One region of the Streptomyces sp. NPDC016851 genome, then DNA from elsewhere that is predicted to be linked to it. Evidence: predicted binding sites of a transcription regulator. Region 1 holds the regulator's gene; the other holds the start of a gene.

Region 1 (8,409 bases):
GGATCTCGCCCTTGGCCTCCACCGTGATCTTCTTGCCGAGGTCGCCCTGGGCGACGGCCGTGGACACGAGCGCGATGTTCCGCACCTGGGAGGTGAGGTTGTCGGCCATGAAGTTGACGTTGTCGGTGAGGTCCTTCCAGACGCCGGAGACGCCCCGGACCTGCGCCCGGCCGCCGAGGTTGCCTTCGGTGCCGACCTCGCGGGCGACCCGCGTGACCTCGTCGGCGAAGGCGGAGAGCTGGTCGACCATCGTGTTGATGGTCGACTTGAGCTCCAGGATCTCGCCCTGCGCGTCCACCGTGATCTTCTGGGACAGGTCGCCGTTGGCCACGGCCGTCGTCACCTGGGCGATGTTGCGGACCTGCGAGGTCAGGTTCGACGCCATGAAGTTGACGTTGTCGGTGAGGTCCTTCCAGACCCCGGACACGCCCCGGACCTGCGCCCGGCCGCCCAACTGCCCCTCGGTGCCGACCTCGCGGGCGACCCGCGTGACCTCGTCGGCGAAGGCGGAGAGCTGGTCGACCATCGTGTTGACGGTCAGCTTCAGCTCCAGCAGCTCGCCGGTCGCCTCCACCGTGACCGTGCGGGTCAGGTCGCCGCGTGCCACCGCCGTCGTGACCGCCGCGATGTCCCGCACCTGGGCCGTCAGCCGGGACGCCATCGTGTTGACGGCCTCGGTCACGTCCCGCCAACTGCCCGACAGTCCCTGCACCTTGGCCCGGCCGCCGAGCCGGCCCTCGGTGCCGACCTCGCGCGCGACCCGCGTCACCTCGCCGGTGAACAGGGAGAGCTGGTCCACCATCTTGTTCACGGCCCGGCCCAGGCGTCGCAGGTCGCCGCGTAACTCCCGTGTCCCGTCGTGCAGATCGACCCGCTGGGTCAGATCGCCGCCGGCCACCGCGTCCAGTACGCGCGTGGCGTTCGCCGCCGGGGCGACGAGGGCGTCGAGCAGCTGGTTCACGTCGTTGACGCGGGACGTCCACAGGCCCTGACCCGGACTGGCCGAGAGCCGCTCGTCGAGCCGGCCGTGCCGCACCAGTTCCCGTCTGACCCGCTGCACCTCGGTGGTGAAGTGGATGTCGCGGTCCACGATCTGGTTGAAGACCGCGGTGAGTTCGGCCACCATCCCGTGGCCGGTTTCCGGCACCTTGGTGAAGTCGCCGTCGCGTGCGGCTGTCATGGCTGCGAGCAGGGGACGCAGATCGGATGCACGAATCTGACCGTCTTCGTACCGGTCTTCGACCACAGGAGTAGCACTGTTCTCACTCATGACGGCCCACTTCGGTAACTCGGCGCTTATGGGCGTGGCCAGTCTGTCACCCTGTCGGCATCGACTGTGGCGTATTCGTACGAACTGCCCGGGGAGCTGTCCATGGGGGCCATTCCGACGCAACGGGAGACCGCTTCCCGTGCCTCAGAGGCGCCTGCGCACGCTTCGGAGGTGCCTGGGCCCCCGCACGAGGGGGCCGTCTCCGAGGGGTGTGCGCTGCCTTCCGAGGCTCCCGCGCTCGGGGCGGAGACGTCGGCGCTCGGCGTGGAGACGTCGGCGCTCGGGGTGGAGGCGCCCGTGCTCGCATCCGAGAGGGGCGGGGTCGCTTCCGAGACGCCCGTCGTGGTTTCCGAGGCGCCCGCCAAGGAGCGTGCGCGGGCGTACGCGACCCTGTCCGGCAGCTCTCTCGCGCCGGGCTCCGCTCGCGCTCTGCTGCGCGCGGCGATCGCCGAGTGGACCGGACTCGGCCTGCCCGGCGCCGAGCATCTCACCGACCGTCTCGCCGACGACGCCCTGCTCGTCGTCAGCGAACTCGTCACCAACGCCGTCGTGCACGCCGGCACCGACGTCCAGCTGGAATGCCGGCTGGAAGGCGACGACAAGGACACGGCCGCGCTCCTCGTGGAGGTCTCCGACCACCACCCCTCACGCGCCCCGCGCGGCGGCGAGCCGGAAACGCCGCACGACATCCCGGAGTACGGGCGTGGCCTGCGGCTCGTCGGCGCGCTCTCCGAGGCCTGGGGCATCACGTACCGCACGGGCCGGAAGACCGTGTGGGCGCGGCTGCCCGCCGGGGGATGTGAGGCCGGCGACCAGATCGAGGCGTACGCCGGGGAGCACGCGCTGGCGCGCGGGCTGCGCGTGGCGGAGATCCTGGCGCCGGAGCCGCCCCCCGGGCAGGAGGCCAGGGAGCGGGGACCAAGGGACGCACGGGGCCCGCGTGACCCTGGCGGCGGCTCGGGCGACCTGCGCGACTGGCAGGACCTGCGGGACTGGCGGGAGCGGTACGAGGACTGCGACGGCCGTGACGGACGCGACGGCTCCTGGCTGGGCCGCGGGGCCCTGTCCTTCCTCGCCGAGGCGTCCGACCTCCTCGCCGGACAGCTCGACGAGGACCTGGTCGCCGCCCTCGCCGGGCAGTTGATCGTGCCCCGGCTGGCCGACTGGTGCGCGGTGTGGCTGGAGGACGAGGCCACCGGCGGCGGCTGGGGCGGGGCCGGAGCGGGCGGGCCCCGGCTGGCCCGGGTCTGGCACGGCAGTGAGAACCGCATCGAGGAACTGCGCCGGGCCCTGGAGAAGGACGCGCCGCACCCGTCCGACCCGTTGGGCTCCGGGCCGGTCGACTACCCCTGGCCCGGCGAGGCGCTCGGTGACGAGCCCGGCGGACCGGGCTCGGCCCTCGCGTACCGGCTCGTCGCCGGCGGACGCCCGCTGGGCACCCTCGTCATCGGACGGTCCGGTGCCGCCGGTTTCCCCGACGAGATCACCGGCCTCGCCGAGGACCTCAGCCGCCGGGTGGCGCTCGCCATCGGCGCCGCCCGCCAGTACGCCCGCCAGGCCACCATCAGCGCCGTACTCCAGCGCGGACTGCTGCCCGGCGCCGTGGCCGAGATCCCCGGGGTGCGCAGCGCCCTCGTCTACGAGCCGTGCGACAAGGGCGGGCCCAGCGGCGACTTCTACGACCTGTTCCCGGCCGGCGACGGCCGCTGGTGCTTCGCCGTCGGCGACGTCCAGGGCAAGGGCCCCGAGGCCGCCGTCGTGATCGGCCTGGCCCGGCCCTGGCTGCGGCTGCTGGCCCGCGAGGGCTACCGGGTCGCCGACGTCCTCGACCGCCTCAACCAGCTCCTGCTCGACGACGCCACGGAGGCCGCGGACGCGGCGGCCCGGGCGCTGGTGGCCGCGGGCGCCCGCCCGACCCCGCCCGGCGACGGCCCCCAGACGCGCTTCCTGTCCCTGCTCTACGGCGAGCTGGTCCCCTTCGACGGCGGCGTCCGCTGCACCGTCGCCTCCGCCGGGCATCCGCTGCCCCTGCTGCTCGGGACGGGCGGCGAGGTCCACACGGCCGCGCAGCCCCAGACGCTCCTGGGCGTCGTCGAGGACGCCACGTACACCAGCGAGACCTTCGAGCTGCGGTCCGGCGACACGCTGCTGTGCGTCACCGACGGCGTCACCGAGCGCCGCTCCGGCTCGCGCCAGTTCGACGACGGGGACGGGCTGGCGACGGCGCTGGCCGGGTGCGCGGGGCTGGACGCGGAGCTGATAGCCGAAAGGATCAAGCGGCTGGTGCACGAGTTCGGGGCGCGGCCCCCGGCGGACGATCTGGCGCTGCTGGTGCTCCAGGCCGAGTGACCGCCCGGGTGCTGGACAATGGAGGACATGCCTTCCGCACTCCCCGACGGCGAGCCCGTCCCCGACGACGGCGCGCTGCCCGCGTCCGCCCTCGCCGGGGCCGCCGACCGCCCGCTCGGGTTCTACCTGCACGTTCCGTACTGCGCGACCCGCTGCGGCTACTGCGACTTCAACACCTACACGGCGACCGAGCTGCGCGGCACCGGTGGCGTGCTGGCCTCGCGCGACAACTACGCCGAGACGCTGGCCGACGAGGTCCGGCTGGCGCGGAAGGTGCTGGGTGACGACCCGCGGCCCGTTCGTACGGTGTTCGTGGGCGGGGGGACGCCCACCCTGCTGGACGCCGGTGACCTGGTGCGGATGCTCGCGGCCGTCCGTGACGAGTTCGGGCTCGCGGAGGACGCCGAGGTCACGACCGAGGCGAATCCGGAGTCGGTGGATCCGGCGTATCTGGAGGCCCTGCGCGAGGGGGGCTTCAACCGGATCTCCTTCGGGATGCAGAGTGCGCGGCAGCATGTGCTGAAGGTGCTGGACCGGACGCATACGCCGGGGCGGCCGGAGGCGTGTGTCGCGGAGGCCCGGGCGGCCGGGTTCGAGCATGTGAATCTCGACCTGATCTACGGCACGCCGGGGGAGTCCGACGACGACTGGCGGGCGTCGCTGGACGCGGTGCTGGGGGCCGGGCCGGACCATGTCAGCGCGTACGCCCTGATCGTCGAGGAGGGGACGCAGCTGGCTCGGCGGATCCGCCGGGGCGAGGTGCCGATGACCGACGACGATGTGCATGCCGACCGGTACCTGATCGCGGACGAGGTTCTCTCGGGCGCGGGTTTCGAGTGGTACGAGGTGTCGAACTGGGCGACCTCGGAGGCGGGGCGGTGCCTGCACAACGAGCTGTACTGGCGGGGAGCCGACTGGTGGGGGGCCGGGCCGGGCGCGCACAGTCATGTGGGCGGGGTGCGGTGGTGGAACGTGAAGCATCCCGGGGCGTACGCGGGGGCGCTGGCGGCGGGGCGGTCGCCCGGGGCCGGGCGTGAGGTGCTGTCGGGGGAGGACCGGCGGGTCGAGCGGATTCTGCTGGAGTTGCGGCTGCGGGACGGTGTGCCGCTGTCGTTGCTGCGGGAGGAGGGGCTTGCGGCGGCGGGGCGGGCGTTGTCGGACGGGCTTCTGGAGGAGGGGCCGTACGAGTCAGGGCGGGCTGTGCTGACTCTGCGGGGGCGGTTGCTGGCGGACGGCGTGGTGCGCGACCTGGTGGACTGAGGTGCTGCCGCGTTGGGGCTGGGGCCGGGTGGGTCCGCAGCCCGGCGGAGCGGGGTGCCGCTGCGCCCACCCGTGCCGCCCATAGCGGCACGACTGCCCGCAGCTAAGCGGTTACGAAGTCGATCAGTTCCTCCACCCGGCCCAGCAGTTCCGGTTCCAGGTCCTTGTACGACCGGACCCCCGACAGGATCCGCTGCCAGGCCGCTCCCGTGTTGTCCGGCCAGCCCAGTGCCCTGCACACGCCCGTCTTCCAGTCCTGGCCGCGCGGGACCCGGGGCCAGGCCTCGATGCCCAGGGACGACGGTTTCACCGCCTCCCAGATGTCGATGTAGGGGTGGCCGACGACCAGGGCGTGGTCGCTCGTCACCGACTGCGCGATGCGCCACTCCTTCGAGCCCGGCACCAGGTGGTCCACCAGGACGCCGAGGCGGGCGTCGGGGCCGGGGGCGAAGGAGTCGACGATGGACGGCAGGTCGTCGACGCCCTCCAGGTACTCCACGACCACGCCCTCGATGCGCAGGTCGTCGCCCCAGACCCGCTCGACCAGCTCGGCGTCGTGCCGGCCCTCGACGTAGATGCGCCCGGCGCGGGCCACGCGGGCGCGGGCGCCGGGGACGGCCACCGAACCGGACGCCGTACGGGTCGGACGGGCGGGGCCGGCGGGAGAGGGGCGGACCAGGGTCACGGCCCTGCCCTCCAGGAGGAACCCGCGCGGCTCCATGGGGAACACCCGGTGCTTGCCGAAGCGGTCCTCCAGGGTCACCGTGCCCGCCTCGCAGCGGATCACCGCACCGCAGAAGCCGGTCCCGGCCTCCTCGACGACCAGACCCGGCTCCGCCGGAACCTCGGGCACCGGCTGCTGCGGCTTCTTCCACGGCGGGGTCAGATCGGGCGAGTACTGGCGCATTCGAATGACGATAGGAGAAGCCGGCGGGTGGTCACGGAGACACGCCGAAACGCGCGGCCAGCGCGTCACGCTGGGCGCGGACGAACGCCGCGTCCACCACCGCTCCGTGACCGGGTACGTACAGCGCGTCCTCGCCGCCCAGGTCGAGCAGCCGGTCCAGGGCGGCCGGCCAGTGCGACGGCACGGCGTCGGGGCCCGCCTGCGGCTCGCCGGACTCCTCGACCAGGTCGCCGCAGAACACCACCTCCGGATCGCCCGGCACCAGCACCGCCAGGTCGTGCGCGGTGTGCCCGGGGCCCACGTTCGCCAGCAGCACCTGGCGCCCGCCGCCCAGGTCGAGGGTCCACTCGCCGGAGACCAGGTGGCGGGGCGCGACCAGCCGGTCCGCCGCCTCCCGCGCGGTGGTCTCCGCCAGGCCGCCACGCACCGCGTCCACGCGCAGCTCCTCGCGGTCCCGTACACGCGTCAGCAGCGCCTCCACGCCCACCGCGCCGAACACCTCCGTGTCCGTGAACTCCGCCACCCCGAAGACGTGGTCGAAGTGGGGATGGGTCAGCGCGAGATGCGTCACACGGTGACCGGTGAGCGACCGCGCCTGCTCGCGCAACCGCGCGCCCTCGGCGGGGCTCGACCCCGCGTCGATCATGAGGACCGCGCCCTCACCGGCGACCAGCCCCACCGTGCAGTCCCACACCGGGAGCCGGCACCGCCCCACCCCCGCGGCCACGCGTTCCCATCCGAGCTCTTCCCAAGTCACCGTCATACAGCGACGCTAGCGGTGACCGCCGCCCCGGGCGCGACAGCAAGCGACCAGCCTTGCCGGGGGTGTACCCCACAGCCGTACACTGGGCGGGGAATGCTGGCACTCGCACGCGCAGAGTGCCAGGCCCACAGGCAGGACACCAGGCGGACGACTTCTGGAGGTGCGCGCGAATGCTCAGTGAACGCAGGCTTCAGGTGCTGCGCGCCATCGTCCAGGACTACGTCGGCACCGAGGAGCCGGTCGGCTCCAAGGCCCTCACCGAGCGGCACAACCTCGGCGTCTCGCCGGCCACGGTCCGCAACGACATGGCGGCCCTGGAGGACGAGGGGTACATCGCCCAGCCGCACACCAGCGCCGGGCGCATCCCCACCGACAAGGGCTACCGGCTGTTCGTGGACAAGCTGGCCGGCGTCAAGCCGATGACCGCGCCCGAGCGGCGCGCGATCCAGAACTTCCTCGAGGGCGCCGTCGACCTCGACGACGTCGTGGCGCGGACGGTACGGCTGCTGGCCCAGCTCACACGCCAGGTCGCCGTCGTGCAGTACCCGTCGCTGACCCGCTCGACCGTGCGGCACGTGGAGCTGCTCGCTCTCGCGCCCGCGCGGCTGATGCTCGTACTGATCACGGACACCGGGCGGGTCGAGCAGCGCGTGGTCGACTGCCCGGCGCCCTTCGGCGAGGCCTCGCTCGCGGATCTGCGCGCGCGGCTCAACAGCCGGGTGGCGAACCGCCGTTTCACGGATGTGCCGAGTCTGGTGGAGGATCTGCCGGAGGCGTTCGAGCACGAGGACCGGGGTACGGTCTCCACGGTGCTCTCCACACTTCTGGAGACGCTCGTCGAGGAGAACGAGGAGCGGCTGATGATCGGCGGCACCGCCAACCTGACCCGCTTCGGGCATGACTTTCCCCTCACGATCCGGCCGGTGCTGGAGGCGCTGGAGGAGCAGGTGGTGCTCCTCAAGCTGCTCGGCGAGGCGCAGGATCCGGGCGTGACCGTACGGATCGGTCATGAGAACGCCCACGAAGGACTCAACTCCACGTCCGTCGTGTCGGTCGGCTACGGTTCGGGCGGCGAGGCTGTCGCCAAGCTCGGCGTGGTCGGACCGACCCGCATGGACTACCCGGGAACGATGGGAGCGGTACGCGCAGTGGCACGGTACGTCGGACAGATCCTGGCGGAGTCGTAGTGGCCACGGACTACTACGCCGTACTCGGCGTGCGCCGCGACGCGTCGCAGGAAGAGATCAAGAAGGCCTTCCGGCGGCTCGCACGCGAGCTGCATCCGGACGTCAACCCCGATCCGAAGACCCAGGAGCGGTTCAAGGAGATCAACGCCGCTTACGAGGTGCTGTCGGACCCGCAGAAGAAGCAGGTCTACGACCTCGGCGGCGACCCGCTCTCGCAGGCCGGAGGCGGCGGCGCGGGCGGCTTCGGGGCCGGCGGCTTCGGGAACTTCTCCGACATCATGGACGCGTTCTTCGGCACGGCGTCGCAGCGCGGACCGCGCTCGCGCACGCGCCGCGGCCAGGACGCCATGATCCGCATCGAGATCGAGCTCGACGAGGCGGCCTTCGGCACGACGAAGGACATCCAGGTCGACACGGCGGTCGTCTGCAACACCTGTAACGGTGAGGGCGCGGCGCCGGGCACCTCCGCCCAGACGTGTGACATGTGCCGCGGTCGCGGCGAGGTGTCCCAGGTCACGCGGTCCTTCCTCGGCCAGGTCATGACCTCGCGGCCCTGCCCGCAGTGCCAGGGCTTCGGCACGGTCGTGCCGACCCCCTGCCCGGAGTGCGCCGGCGACGGCCGCGTCCGCTCCCGTCGCACGCTGACGGTGAAGATCCCGGCCGGTGTCGACAA
Region 2 (8,409 bases), on a different contig from region 1:
CGGCGCCGATGTCACGGGCCAGCGCGTCCGAGAAGAACGTCCCCGGCACGCTCTGCGCGATCGCCCGGCGGAACAGGCCCGCCGCCCCCGGCATGACCAGCAGCGAGGCGACCGAGCCGGCGCCCGCCGACTCGCCGAAGATCGTGACCTGCCCGGGGTCGCCGCCGAACGCCTCGATGTTGTCCCGCACCCACTCCAGCGCGGCCACCTGGTCGAGCAGACCGCGGTTGGCGGGAGCGCCCTCGATGAACGCGAAACCCTCCATGCCCACGCGGTAGTTGAGCGACACGACCACCACGTCGCCGTCGGCCGCGATGCGCCGGGCGTCGTATCCGGGGCTGCCGGCGTGGCCGAGCTTGTAGGCGCCGCCGTACAGCCACACCATCACCGGGCGGCGGGCGCCCGGGTCGGGTTCGGGGGTCCAGACGTTGACCGTGAGCCACTCGTCGCCCTCGGGCACGTCGAGCAGGCCCGGGCCGCCGAGGTTGCCGAGGTCCTGCGGGGGCGGCGGGCCGAAGGCGTACGCGTCCCGTACGCCGTCCCAGGCGTGGGCGGGGCGCGGTGCCAGGAACCGGGCCTCGCCCACAGGGGGTGCGGCGAAGGGGATGCCGCGGTAGACGGCGAGGCCCTCCTCCGTGCGGCCGCGTACCGCACCGGCGGTGGTGCGCACCACCGGTGCGGGCTGCCCGGCCGAGGCGCCGGTCGGGGGGTGGGACTCGGTCGTCGTCATCTCTGGATCTCCTCACGGGGTGCCGGTGAACAGGCGCTCCGCCAGTGTCCTTGACTGACGCAAGCGAATCCAGGGCACCCCGTGTGCGGACCCAGTGGGATCAGCTGAGCGTCTTCAGCGCCGCCGGGTCGTACGGCGCCAGCTCGTCGAAGCGGCCGGACAGGACCTTCTGCGCCCACTGCGGGTCCTGGAGCAGGGCGCGGCCGACGGCGACCATGTCGAACTCGTCGCGCTCGAAGCGGTCCAGGAGGTTGTCGAGGTCGCCGACCTCGGCGCCCTCGCCCTGGAAGGACTTGAGGAAGTCGACGCCGCTCAGGCCGACCGAGCCGACGGTGATGGCGGGCTTGCCGGTGAGCTTCTTGGTCCAGCCGGCCAGGTTGAGGTCGGAGTCATCGAACTCGGGCAGCCAGTAGCGGCGGGTGGAGGCGTGGAAGGCGTCCACCCCGGCCGCGGCGAGCGGGGTCAGGATGGCCTCCAGCTCCTCGGGCGTCTCGGCGAGGCGGGCGTCGTAGGCTTCCTGCTTCCACTGCGAGTAGCGGAAGATGACGGGGAAGTCGGCCGAGACGGTCTCGCGGACGGCCGCGACGATCTCCGCCGAGAACCTGGCACGGGCGACCGGGTCGCCGCCGTAGGCGTCGGTGCGGCGGTTGGTGCCCTCCCACAGGAACTGGTCGAGCAGGTAGCCGTGGGCGCCGTGGAGCTCCACGCCGTCGAAGCCGATGCGCTCGGCGGCGGCCGCGGCTTCGGCGAACGCGCCGATGACGGCGTCGACGTCGGCCTGGGTCATGGCCTTGCCGGTGGGCTCGTCGGCGCCGATGCGAAGGCCGGAGGGGCCGACGGCCGGGGCGTCCGCGGCCGGCGGCTCGCCCTGGCTGCGGACCATGCCGATGTGCCACAGCTGCGGCACGATGGTGCCGCCCGCGGCGTGCACCGCCTCGGCGACCTTCGCCCAGCCCGCGAGCTGCTCCTCGCCGTGAAACCGCGGCACACGGTCGCTCTGCCCGGCCGACTCGTGGCCGACGTAGGTGCCCTCGGTGACGATCAGACCGACTCCGGCGGCGGCACGGCGGGAGTAGTACGAGACGACGTCGTCGCCGGGGACACCGCCCGGGGAGAACATACGGGTCATCGGCGCCATCGCGATCCGGTTCGGGACGGTCAGACCGCCCAGCGATACGGGCCGGGACAGGATTTCGGCGGCGCGGGAGACGGCGGAGGCATCGACGGTCACGTGGGGGCTCACTTTCGGATACCGGACAGTATGTGCATACGCATAAGACGTACGGTCCAACCATCCGGACCCGCCCCCTCCATCCCGTCCGCACTGTGATCCGGGACACGCCCGAGGGCGGCACCCCCTGTCGGAACAGGAAGTGCCGCCCTCGGCAAGGACGTTGATCGACCAGGTCGATCAGAAGTCCATGTCACCGCCCGGCATGCCGCCGCCGGCGGGCGCGGCGTTCTTCTCCGGCTTGTCGGCGATGACGGCCTCGGTGGTGAGGAACAGCGCGGCGATGGAGGCGGCGTTCTGCAGCGCGGAACGGGTCACCTTCGCCGGGTCGATGATGCCCTCGGCGATCATGTCGACGTACTCACCGGTCGCGGCGTTCAGGCCGTGGCCGACCTGGAGGTTGCGGACCTTCTCCACGACGACGCCGCCCTCGAGACCACCGTTGACGGCGATCTGCTTCAGCGGGGCCTCCAGGGCGAGCTTCACGGCGTTGGCGCCGGTCGCCTCGTCACCCTCGAGCTCCAGCTTCTCGAAGACCTGGGAGGCCTGCAGCAGGGCCACGCCACCACCGGCGACGATGCCCTCCTCGACGGCCGCCTTGGCGTTGCGCACGGCGTCCTCGATGCGGTGCTTGCGCTCCTTGAGCTCCACCTCGGTGGCGGCACCGGCCTTGATGACCGCGACACCGCCGGCGAGCTTCGCCAGGCGCTCCTGCAGCTTCTCGCGGTCGTAGTCCGAGTCGCTGTTCTCGATCTCGGCGCGGATCTGGTTGACCCGGCCCTGGACCTGCTCGGCGGAGCCGGCACCGTCGACGATGGTGGTCTCGTCCTTGGTGATGACGACCTTGCGGGCCTTGCCCAGGAGGTCGATCGTGGCGTTCTCCAGCTTGAGGCCGACCTCCTCGGAGATCACCTCGCCGCCGGTGAGGATGCCGATGTCCTGCAGCATCGCCTTGCGGCGGTCGCCGAAGCCCGGGGCCTTGACGGCGACGGACTTGAAGGTGCCGCGGATCTTGTTGACGACCAGGGTCGACAGGGCCTCGCCCTCGACGTCCTCGGCGATGATCAGCAGCGGCTTGCCGGACTGCATGACCTTCTCGAGGAGCGGCAGCAGGTCCTTGACGTTGCTGATCTTCGAGTTGGCGATCAGGATGTACGGGTCGTCGAGGACGGCCTCCATACGCTCCATGTCGGTGGCGAAGTACGCCGAGATGTAGCCCTTGTCGAAGCGCATACCCTCGGTGAGCTCCAGCTCCAGACCGAAGGTCTGGGACTCCTCGACGGTGATGACGCCTTCCTTGCCGACCTTGTCCATGGCCTCGGCGATGAGCTCGCCGATCTGGGTGTCGGCGGCGGAGATGGAGGCCGTGGAGGCGATCTGCTCCTTGGTCTCGACGTCCTTCGCCTGCTCCAGCAGGGCGGCGGAGACGGCCTCGACGGCGCGCTCGATGCCACGCTTGAGGGCCATCGGGTTGGCACCGGCGGCTACGTTGCGCAGGCCTTCCTTGACCAGGGCCTGGGCGAGAACGGTCGCGGTGGTCGTACCGTCACCGGCGACGTCGTCCGTCTTCTTGGCGACTTCCTTGACCAGCTCGGCGCCGATCTTCTCGTACGGGTCCTCGAGTTCGATCTCCTTGGCGATGGACACACCATCGTTGGTGATCGTGGGGGCGCCCCACTTCTTCTCGAGGACGACGTTGCGGCCCTTGGGGCCGAGCGTCACCTTGACGGCGTCCGCGAGCTGGTTCATGCCGCGCTCGAGGCCGCGCCGCGCCTCCTCGTCGAACGCGATGATCTTGGCCATGTGAAGTGGTCCCTCCAGGACTGGGGGTGATTACTTCGGACCGCGCCCGCGCCCGCGACGGACGGCTCGCCGACCTCGTGGTTCCTTCCCACCCGGCCTGCGGGCCTCACCGACCCGGTCCTTACGTTGTCACTCTCACCTTCAGAGTGCTAACGCAATGATTAGCACTCGGGCATGGCGAGTGCAAGCGACTCCCACGGTTCGGGCGGGGCGCTCAGCCCCCGGCGAACAGGGCGCGCACGGCCTCCGAGCAGGCCGAAGGGCCCACACCCCGGGGGGTGCGGGCCCTTCAGAGAAGACCGGTCGCTTGCGCTTGGTCGTGGTGCGCGTTCAGGCAGAGACGCGAACCATGTCGGCCTGCGGTCCCTTCTGGCCCTGCGAGATCTCGAACTCGACCCGCTGGCCCTCCTCCAGGGTGCGGTAGCCGTCCATCTGGATCGCGCTGTAGTGGACGAAAACATCCGCACCACCGTCGACCGCGATGAAGCCGTACCCCTTCTCCGCGTTGAACCACTTGACGGTGCCCTGAGCCATGCCTAACTCCCCTATTACTGGCCCTTGCACAGATCCACACTTCGCGGACCCGGGTCAGACCTCACCCCCCACGGTTGGGGGCGTGCGCCGGAACGCGTCGACCGCGGCTGAATGTATCTGTCCAACTGCCGTCTGCAACAGGTCAATCGGACGAGAATTCTGGACGCGCAGGATCCGGAATGTGGGGAGAATTCGCCAGACTTCAGGGCAAGTCGGGCCACACAAAAGGAACAAAAGCCGCGAAAGACGCACACACTTTGGCTACATCTTGTCGGGCGCGCGGCAGGAATTAAGGGCTCCCGATCAGGAGATCGGCGCTGCGTTCCCCAACTGTACCGCGCTCAATCACACAGAATTGCCCCCTCCGCTTCTCTCACGGAGGGGGCAATTCGATGAACTCTCAGTGACTGCCGTTACCGAAGGTAATAATCAAGCCGGTCGACCGGTTCAGCCACCCGCGACGGCGGGAATGATCGACACCCCTGCACCGTCCGGCGTCGCCGTCTCCAGCCCCTGCTCGAACCGCACGTCGTCGTCGTTGACGTACACGTTGACGAACCGGCGCAGCTTGCCCTGGTCGTCCAGCACCCGGGCGGCGATCCCGGTGTGGTTCTTCTCCAGATCGGCGATGACCTCGCCGAGGGTCGCCCCCTCGGCGGCGACCTCGGCCTGCCCGCCGGTGTAGGTACGCAGGATGGTGGGGATGCGAACGGTGACGCTCATCGGGATGTGACCTCCGGTTTTGTTTTGCAGCTACGGCTGGGGCGCACCCTCAGGGGCGCGGGGCTGTGTCGACGTGCGGCTCCGCCGCGTGGGCGCGACCAGCCCCCACCGGCCCGCAGCGAACGACGGTCAGACGAGACCGGCTTCCCGGAACGAATCCAGGCTGGGACGAATGGTCGCAGTAAGCCCGGTCCCGGCCACCGCATCCAGCGTCTTCAGACCATCCCCCGTGTTCAGCACCACGGTCGTCTTCGACGGGTCGAGCACCCCGTTCTCGACCAGCTTCTTCGCCACACCCACGGTCACACCACCGGCGGTCTCCGCGAAGATGCCCTCGGTCCGGGCGAGGATCTTGATCGCCTCGACGACCTGCTCGTCGTTGACGTCCTCCACCGCACCGCCCGTACGCCGCGCGATGTCCAGCACGTACGGCCCGTCCGCCGGGTTGCCGATCGCCAGCGACTTGGCGATCGTGTCCGGCTTCTGGGGGCGTACGACGTCGTGGCCGGCCTTGTACGCCGTCGACACCGGGGAGCAGCCCTCGGCCTGCGCGCCGAAGATCTTGTACGGCTTGTCCTCGACCAGCCCGAGCTTGATCAGCTCCTGCAGGCCCTTGTCGATCTTCGTGAGCTGCGAGCCGGAGGCGATCGGCACCACGATCTGGTCCGGCAGCTGCCAGCCGAGCTGCTCGCAGATCTCGTACGCCAGGGTCTTGGAGCCCTCCGCGTAGTACGGCCGCAGGTTGACGTTGACGAAGCCCCAGCCCTCGCCGGCCGGGTCGCCGATCAGCTCGGAGCAGAAGCGGTTCACGTCGTCGTAGTTGCCCTGGATGCCGACGAGCTCGCCGCCGTAGACCGCGGCCATGACGACCTTGCCCTGCTCCAGGTCGTGCGGGATGAACACGCAGGAGCGGAAGCCGGCGCGGGCCGCCGCGGCGCCCACGGCGCCGGCGAGGTTGCCGGTGGAGGAGCAGGACAGCGTGGTGAAGCCGAAGGCGCGGGCGGCCTCCAGGGCCTGGGCGACGACCCGGTCCTTGAAGGAGTGCGTCGGGTTGCCGGAGTCGTCCTTGATGAAGAGCTTGCCCGCCTCGACGCCCAGCTCGCGCGCGAGGTTGTCGGCCTTGACGAGCTGGGTCCAGCCCGGGTTGATGTTCGGCTTGGTCGCCACGTCGGCCGGGACCGGCAGCAGCGGGGCGTAGCGCCAGATGTTCGCGGGTCCCGCTTCGATCCGCTTGCGGAGCTCTTCGGTGTCGTAGGCCGAGAAGTCGTAGGCGATCTCCAGCGGACCGAAACACTCCTCGCACGCGAAGACCGGGCCGAGGGGTACGCGGTGACCGCACTCGCGGCAGCTCAGGGCGGCGGCGGGGCCGAGGTCTACGGTGGAGTCGGTGGTGCTTGCAACAGTCTGCACAGCCATGTGAGGCGAGGCCCTTCCTCATCTTCCTCACGACGCATCTCGCCGTGAGACGGATTTGGCACCTTCCCGAGCCGGGAGCCTCGCGGAGCGGTCGACAGTGACCTACGAGTATCGGCTGGAGGGTTGCCGGGGCTTCATCGGGCCGTATCCCTCTGCCCCTCTGGATGAGCTGTATTCGGTTGTAAACAACGGTTGACCCCGGACATGCGATGGTCATCCGCGTTGTTCAAGACTGTAACCGACGACCAGGACAGTTGAGATAGTCGTCCGAACCGCGAGATGACTGTACCCATCAGCCGCTACCGCGGCGGGCAGTCCGTCCCGCCGAGAGTACGCAGAGGAGCCGCCACGGTGCTGGAAGAAGTCGAGCGCTGGCTGAGCACCCGTTCCTGGTCAGCGACCGATCGTCCGCTCCACCAGATTCTGGCCGCCAAGCAGCGCACGGGCCAGACGGTGAGTGTGGTGCTGCCCGCGCTCAACGAGGAGGAGACGGTCGGTGACATCGCCGCGATCATCCGTCACGACCTGATGCGGCAGGTCCCGCTCGTCGACGAGCTGGTCGTCGTCGACTCGGGGTCGACCGACCGCACGTCGGAGGTGGCCGCCGCCGCGGGCGCGACGGTGGTGCACCGCGACGAGATCATCCCGCGGATCCCCGCCGTGCCGGGCAAGGGCGAGGTGCTGTGGCGCTCCCTGCTCGTCACGCGCGGGGACATCGTCTGCTTCATCGACGCGGACCTGAAGGACTTCTCGTCCGACTTCGTCTCCGGGATCGTGGGCCCGCTGCTCACCGACCCGGACATCGACCTGGTGAAGGGCATGTACGACCGTCCCCTCGGAGGCACCGCCGGGCAGGGCGGCCGGGTCACGGAGCTGATGGCCCGCCCGCTGCTGAACATGCACTGGCCACAGCTGGCCGGGTTCGTGCAGCCGCTCGGCGGCGAGTACGCGGCCCGCCGCTCGCTGCTGGAGCAGCTGCCGTTCCCCGTCGGGTACGGCGTCGAGCTGGGCATGCTGGTCGACGCGCTGCACCTGGTGGGCCTGGACGCCCTCGCCCAGGTGGACGTCGGGGTGCGCAAGCACCGGCACCAGGACGGGCAGGCGCTGGGCCGGATGGCCGCCGCGATCTACCGCACGGCCCAGCTGCGGCTGGCCCGCGGGCATCTGATCCGGCCGTCCCTGACACAGTTCGAGCGGGGCGGCGACGGCTTCGAGCCGCGCACGTACTCCGTGGACACCGAGGAGCGTCCGCCGATGGTGGAGATCGCCGAGTACCAGGCGCGGAGAGCGGCCTGACCGGGGTCGTTTTCGGCCGGGTGGGGCGGGGCCGCACGTTTGAGCGTTTCCGGGCCGGGCTAGGTTGAGGCGTATGGCTTCGACGTACGGTGCTGCACAGGTGCTGGTGGCGTCCAACCGCGGTCCGGTCTCGTACGCGGTGGGCGATGACGGTTCGCTGAACGCCAAGCGGGGTGGCGGCGGGCTGGTCTCGGGGCTGTCCGCGATCGGCTCGGACGCGGACGCGCTGTGGGTGTGCTCGGCGCTGTCCGACGGCGACCGGGAGGCGGTCCGGCGGGGCGTCGGCGAGGACGGCGTGCGGATGCTGGACATCCCGGCCGACGTGCACGCGGACGCGTACAACGGCATCGCCAACTCGGTGCTGTGGTTCGTGCACCACATGATCTACCAGACGCCGCTGGAGCCGGTCTTCGACGCGGAGTTCCGGCGCCAGTGGGCGTCCTACGAGACGTACAACCGGGCGTTCGCCGAGGCGCTGGCCGAGGAGGCGGGGCAGGGCGCGGCGGTCGTGGTGCAGGACTACCACCTCACGCTGGTGCCGGGCATGCTCCGCGAGCTGCGCCCGGACCTGAGGATCGGCCACTTCTCGCACACGCCGTGGGCGCCGCCCGAGTACTTCCGGATGCTGCCGGACGACGTGGCCGGGCAGGTGCTGCGCGGCATGCTGGGCGCGGAC

What was found. Region 1 encodes HrcA, which represses chaperone genes, less so after heat shock. Its sites were predicted from a motif close to TTNGCACTCNGNNNNNCNGAGTGCNAA; they were not measured.
Region 2: groL (chaperonin GroEL) is a predicted target of HrcA. The motif match lies at 3,926-3,952, and genes of this name have one in related genera.

Annotation. Positions count from the first base shown of each region.
Region 1 is NZ_JBVHEP010000005.1:89,644-98,052, forward strand. Features, by position in the region: gene ACZ3I3_RS10400 (HAMP domain-containing protein) at 1-1,270, opposite strand, end outside; gene ACZ3I3_RS10405 (SpoIIE family protein phosphatase) at 1,373-3,619, shown strand; gene hemW (radical SAM family heme chaperone HemW) at 3,647-4,879, shown strand; gene ACZ3I3_RS10415 (DUF3097 domain-containing protein) at 4,983-5,786, opposite strand; gene ACZ3I3_RS10420 (MBL fold metallo-hydrolase) at 5,818-6,549, opposite strand; gene hrcA (heat-inducible transcriptional repressor HrcA) at 6,720-7,736, shown strand; partial or broken gene dnaJ (molecular chaperone DnaJ) at 7,736-8,409, shown strand, end outside.
Region 2 is NZ_JBVHEP010000046.1:16,195-24,603, forward strand. Features, by position in the region: gene ACZ3I3_RS40540 (carboxylesterase/lipase family protein) at 1-730, opposite strand, end outside; gene ACZ3I3_RS40545 (NADH:flavin oxidoreductase) at 831-1,961, opposite strand; gene groL (chaperonin GroEL) at 2,142-3,764, opposite strand; gene ACZ3I3_RS40555 (cold-shock protein) at 4,095-4,298, opposite strand; gene ACZ3I3_RS40560 (ubiquitin-like small modifier protein 1) at 4,746-5,021, opposite strand; gene thrC (threonine synthase) at 5,151-6,437, opposite strand; SAM riboswitch class I at 6,453-6,608, opposite strand; gene ACZ3I3_RS40570 (glucosyl-3-phosphoglycerate synthase) at 6,789-7,733, shown strand; gene ACZ3I3_RS40575 (alpha,alpha-trehalose-phosphate synthase (UDP-forming)) at 7,807-8,409, shown strand, end outside.